2 regions of the Pseudoalteromonas sp. PAB 2.2 genome follow, and region 1 is predicted to be linked to the other one. Evidence: predicted binding sites of a transcription regulator. Region 1 holds the regulator's gene; the other holds the start of a gene.
The links. Region 1 encodes LexA, which represses DNA repair genes until DNA is damaged. Its sites were predicted from a motif close to TACTGTATNNNNATACAGTA; they were not measured.

Region 1 (3,181 bases):
TGGCAGGGATCGCCATAGCGATTAAGATCACAAATGGAATTGCAGTCCAAAGTATCTCGACCTTCGTGCTTTCATGGAATTGGGCAGGCTTTGCCCCTTTAGACTTACGATGATGTATCAAAGCCCAAAACATCACCGCAAATACGATGATGCCAATCACACAACAGATAATAAATATCGTCATATGTAATTCATAAACATTATTACTTATATCAGTGACACCTTTACGCATATTGAATTGGCTATTTGCCAAAGCAAGTTGCGGAAGTGCTACCAATATAAGCCACAAGGTGTAACGCAGTTTACCCATGTGACAGCTCCTTTTAATGCTATTGCAAGACGCAAAGCGAAAAGGCGTTACAGCTGGTGCCCATTCGTTTTTTTTATTGTTTAAATACCCAAACCAATCGATGGTTGATGTGTCATCTGCAAACAGCTTGGGTCTGTGTATCATCACGACGCAGTGAACGACACACTCATTGTTTAACCCCCTTACACATTTGTTGTGTGTCTTTTTCGTAAATAGGTGTTAATACAATGTACTTAACCAATTAGTTAAAAAATGAGCAATAAGCAAGTTTTTGTGGTAATAAATGTTTATTTTGGTGCAAAAATAACAACTATAATCAGCGCGTTAATTAATACTTAAGGCAAGTATAAAAACTTAAAAAGAAAGGAAAACTGCGCCGTATAAGGCTTTATGTAGAAAGTAAGGGTGAACAAATCTTAGGTAAACGGTCAAAAACAAACAACGCACCAAATTGAATCAATTTGGTGCGTTGTTTCAAAAAAGTTTAGCAAAGCAGATAAAGTAATTACTCTGCTTGTAACGATTAACGCGTAATATAAAAAGCTACATCCAATCAGCGTTGCGAATAACCCCAACCGCTAAGCCTTCAATATTAAATGACTCATGCTCTAAGTCCACTTCAATCGGGGCAAATTCTTCATTTTCAGCATGCAAAAATACTTTACGTCCTGCTTTTTCTAAGCGCTTTACAGTCACATCGTCATCGACACGTGCCACAACAACTTGGCCATTTTCTGCAACTTGCGTTTTGTGTACTGCCAGTAAGTCACCATCCATGATGCCAATGTCTTTCATACTCATGCCGTTAACTCGCAATAAGAAGTCTGCAGCGGGTTTAAACAATGCAGGGTCAACCTGACAATGGCTTTCTACATGCTCTTGCGCCAAAATAGGTTCACCCGCGGCAACACGCCCAATCAGTGGTAAGCCAAGCTGTTCTGGCTCGTCTTCTTCGACTAATTGAATGCCTCGGCTTGCTCCAGGCTTCATTTTAATCATGCCTTTTTTTGCCAGTGCTTTTAGATGCTCTTCAGCGGCATTGGCACTTTTAAATCCCAATGTTTGCGCTATTTCAGCACGCGTAGGTGGCATACCAGTGTCTTTAATAAATACTTTAATAAGTTCTAAAATTTGCGATTGGCGTTTTGTTAATGGGCGCATACAACTGGTTTTCCATACAGTACATTTAACTGTGAGTATATACAGTTATCTGAAAATCGCAAATTTAAATTCCCCTTCCTCTCATGATAAAAAACAAGCATTGAACGGTGGGGATAGATACCATATTGTATACCGATATTTCACTTAAGAAGTTAGTTTGCGAAGGAAACACAATGAGCATTTGGTATCAACCATTCACCCTCGAATTATGTAAAGAACTCGAACAGGGTATTACTGGGCAAGGCACATTAATGAAAACAATGGGCATTGAAATAACCGAAATCGGCGACGATTATTTAGTGGCCACTATGCCCGCTATTCCAGAGCATCATAACCCTATGGGGATGGTCCATGGTGGTGCTAATGTTGTTTTAGCAGAGACTGTAGCAAGTTATGCAGCCAATTTTGTGGTCGACTTCACCGCATATTATGCTGTTGGCCAAGAAATAAATGCCAATCACATTAAAGCCTCTCGAAAAGGCCTCTTAACAGCCACGGCAAAGCCACTGCACTTAGGTAAGCGAACATCTGTATGGGAAATTAAAATAACGAATGCGGCAGGTGAACTATGCTGCGTATCACGAATGACCGCAGCGGTAGTCAAGCGTTAGTGATTAACGCTCAACAGGATAAATAGTAATTTCGAGCCCTGCGCCAATCGCTGAAATACGTAATAAGGTGTCTGCGTGCAGGGCTTGATTAAAACATTTAGGTGAGTCACCCGACTCAAACCCAATATCGAAAGTACGCTTTGAGCAAGACAACCATTGCTTTAATGCATTGCGTGAGCACGACTCTATAAGTTCACATAATTGGTTGATAGCTTTATCTGGTGTGCCGATATCAGCCGCGGCTTCAATACGTGCTAATTGACGGTATTCATCTTGGTCGTAATGTAAAACCATGGCGTTTTTCTTTAAATCAGCTACCAGCGCACTCATATCGTGTTTTGATTCAAGTTCCAGATCTACATTTAAAAATTGAATTTCCGACATACTCTCGTTTTTACCCTCTATTGATATCTCTGAAACTTTAACTCAGTTTTGTACATAAACCAAATTTAGAATACAGTAAATGCTGCAAGAGCGTTGAGTCGCTCTGTCTATACCGCTGCCCAATAAAAAAATAATAAGAGGTAATCAATGAATAAGCGCGTATTTAAATATGCCCGTAAAGGGCATAAGTGGCTGGGTTACTTACTCGCCATACAACTCTTTTTTTGGTTATTAGGGGGCTTAGTAATGAGCTCAATACCCCTTCAAAAAGTACATGGTAAACATTTAGCCAATCGTAGCTTAGATAATCCATTTACCTTGCATGATTACCCCGCTTCTCTTGACCAAATAACCAAACAATTTCAGCAAATTGATAGCATTCAATACCGTCATTTTTTAACCACTCCCATCATCGAAGTGACGACTAATAAAGGCGTGTTTAACTTTGACGGTCAATCAGGTCGTGCTATGAGCACACCAACTAAAACTGAAATTATTGCCAATGCCAATGCACACTTACTCATCAAGGCGGATGTCGCGGGTGCGCAGTTACTAGAAAAAGGAGCGAGAGAAGTCGGTCACCGCTCCAATGTGTGGCAAGTGAGCTATAACGATTGGTTAAATACAACCGTTTATTTAGAAGGCGACTCCGGTAAAGTCATTACTGTTCGTAGCACTTTGTGGCGCATTTTTGACTTTTTCTGGATGCTGCATA
Region 2 (3,181 bases), on a different contig from region 1:
ATGTGCCGTTAGAAGTCATCGATAACTGTGAGCCAGCAGTCAGAAAACGCTATTACGATAAAAACGCACCCACAGAGCGTATGCAAATGGATGCAGCTGCGTTTTATGACAGCTTAACGGACGACGCGATTCATCAGCCTTTGCAATTGGCAACTGCTTAATTAATTGAAATTGTCATACTCGCCTTGTACGCTACACTTACAAAGATAGGTAAATTGGTGCAAATCAGTAAAAAGTACAGCTAATTTTTTATGTGCTTGTTATAATGCGCCCAAATGGCTTTATGCCATTATCATTGAACCAAGTTATTAGGACTATAATGAAGAAAACATTCACGCTTAACCATGAGAAAATTAAATACCCTCGCATGGTTGATGCAGCTAAGCACGAAGTGAAGAAGTATTTAAAACGTGAGCGTAATAAAACTCTCCCAGAAGATGCCGATTACTGGGCATTTGATTGTAAATTTGGAGAGTCAGCTGACGACGCGAAAGTCGTTCATGTGGCGGAAATTAATAAATGCATTAGCGATATTGAAGCAAAAGGGCTTACATCGTTTTATGTCGAGATTCTAGCGCGTCCAGCACAACGCCAGTTACAAGAATTTGACGAAGAATAGTCGTTATAATTCATAGAATTTAAGAATGGGCCTTGAGGCCCATTTTTATTGTCTGAAATACAATGACATTATTGTGTGTTGATTTATATCACATGCCCACCACGCAACGGCTTTCCCTACAATGGCTAGTCAAGGTTTAGATTGGCTATATAAAAAGTGAATAGCCGTGATTTAAATTGCGTGACACTTTTTATATTTTTTGCCGCTACCGCAAGGGCATTCATCATTACGGCCAATTTTAATATCAGCAACGGGCGTTATTTCACCATCAAGGTAACGCCATAGTCCATCTTCTTTAATAAAACGCGATTTCTCGTGTAACTCACAATACAAGTTTTGGTAAAAGTAATTTGCTTTAAATTCTACAAAACCTTCTTGCTCGTTATATTCAGTATCTAAAACGCTTAGCTTGGTAAAACGACAGCTATTAGCAAAATCTTTGATTTCGCTAACAGGGTTAGCGGTTTGTTGGCTTTGTGCGTATGTTGTAAAGACATATTTTGCATCTTTTAAGGCATAAGCACTAAAGCGAGAACGCATAAGTTGTTCCGGCGTTTGCGCTTGGCTATCGCCTGCGTGCAAAGGTTGGCAGCAAAGCGAGAAATCTTGTTTGCTGCCACAAGGACAAAGGGAGTGTGTGAGTGATGTCATAACAACTTACCTAAAACAATAAATTGCTATTTTAGCAAGCCTATTGTGGCTGCGGTACTAAATTGTTTAATGGGTTGCTTTTGGTGAAGCAGTAAAACTTTGCAGATGCATGTTCTAAATTAAGAGTCATAGAATCTAGTTGATTGTTGCTGACAATATCTGTCCAGGTGATCACTGCGGCAAAGTTACCGTTGTGCAGCGCCGAACTTAACACATATTCAAGATTCACAAGGTGCTTTTGTCTGATCACTAACAGTTTACTGGTGTCGATTGAACATGAATCGAGTAATGCTTTACTTGGCACATGATCAGGTGCAATTAACAATGTCCACGCACTTTGGCTGTTATAGTGATGTAATACCTTTAATAGCTCAAATGTTGCTGAAATTTCGTCTTCAATTTGAATTAAATTAACCGACGCTTTGTCGTTATCTTGTTGATAGCTTTTAACGGTTCTTAAGGTAATTGGCTGTAACATAACTTTCACTCACTGGTTGTTTATACAGTATTTGTATACAGTAGTTTATACAGTGTTTTTGCGCAAGTGTTTTTTTGCTATTTTTTTAACCAATTATTCAGTTTTTAATAATTTTAAAAAATTAAATCTTTAAAAACAATTGGTTATTTTGTTTCTTTGCAGTGTGATATTTTGTGAAAAATGGATGAAATAATATATACAGTGTTTTATATCGAAGTTTATACAGTAGTTTGTATGCAGGATATTTGAGGTTTATACAGGTGTTTTGATAAAGAAGCCGGTGTACACCGGCTTCTAAAATTTAGTTTTTCAAGTACGTATTTAAAAACTCAAGGTACGCGTTTGATGCTTTGATACGGTTTTCTTTTTTAGTAAAACCATGACCTTCGTCATCGAACAACACGTATTCTACGGGGACACCATTCGCTTTTACTGCGGCAACAAGCTCATCACTCTCAACTTGCAATACACGAGGGTCGTTTGCACCTTGAATAACCATCAGTGGTTTCGTAATGTTTTTAGCATGGAAGAGGGGAGATATCGCTCGATGGCGTTCGCCATCAGTTGCAGGGTCACCCATTTCATCGTACAGTGCTTTTTTAAAGCTTTCCCACCAAGGTGGTATAGAGTTTAATGTTCTTACCCAGTTAGTTACGCCAAAAATATTAATACCTACTTTAAATTCTTCAGGTTCGAAAGCCAGCGCCGCTGCCGTCATAAAGCCACCGTAACTGCCACCCATAATGCCAATTTTATCAGCATCAACCCAGTCTAAGCTCTGTAAGTGTTTTTTCCCGTAGACAATATCTTGCAAATCGTCTGTGCCATGCTTTTTATCATCTAAATGGAAAAAAGTTTTACCATAGCCAGAGCTACCGCGATTGTTTACAGCAAATATAGCATAGCCATGATTAACTAAATGCTGCTGCATTGCGCTGTAACCTGTGCGGCTCTGGCCGCCCGGACCCCCATGCACCCACACTAGAGCAGGAACTTTATTATTACTATTAGCCTGTTTGGGCCTATATAAAACGCCAGGGATTTCTAAACCGTCAAAGCTTTTAAAACGCACAATCGTGCTTTCAACGAGATCATTTTGATCAATTGCATCGCTTAAAGTATGGGTCAGTTTTTTTGCTTTCGTTTCGCCTAATTGCCAAACAAATAAGTTACTTGGCGAGGTATCTGAATTTAGGTAAAACGCCATGCTCTTTTCATCAGCTGAAAAGCTTACACCACGTAAATTGCCCGGGGGCAAGGCAGGCATATCGATTTGTTTATTGGTTTTTGTGTCAATGATTGTCACTTTAGTACTGGCATCAGCATTAACCCCACTTACTTGGTAACGCCCTGATTTTGAGAAGTAAATAAAGCTGACATCCCAGTCATCTTTTAGGGCGGGGCTGTGCTCACCTGTCGTTAAGTCATAGCGC

Region 2: a site for LexA is predicted at 1,759-1,778, ahead of BWD47_RS13420 (SulA-like leucine-rich domain-containing protein). Genes of this name have one in related genera too.

Annotation. Positions count from the first base shown of each region.
Region 1 is NZ_LYPI01000018.1:80,713-83,893, forward strand. Features, by position in the region: gene coxB (cytochrome c oxidase subunit II) at 1-310, opposite strand, end outside; gene lexA (transcriptional repressor LexA) at 854-1,471, opposite strand; gene BWD47_RS16155 (PaaI family thioesterase) at 1,645-2,082, shown strand; gene BWD47_RS16160 (hypothetical protein) at 2,086-2,466, opposite strand; gene BWD47_RS16165 (hypothetical protein) at 2,614-3,181, shown strand, end outside.
Region 2 is NZ_LYPI01000014.1:52,069-55,249, reverse strand. Features, by position in the region: gene BWD47_RS13435 (VC2046/SO_2500 family protein) at 1-161, shown strand, start outside; gene BWD47_RS13430 (DUF6172 family protein) at 320-619, shown strand; gene BWD47_RS13425 (YchJ family protein) at 791-1,270, opposite strand; gene BWD47_RS13420 (SulA-like leucine-rich domain-containing protein) at 1,311-1,748, opposite strand; gene BWD47_RS13415 (S9 family peptidase) at 2,050-3,181, opposite strand, start outside.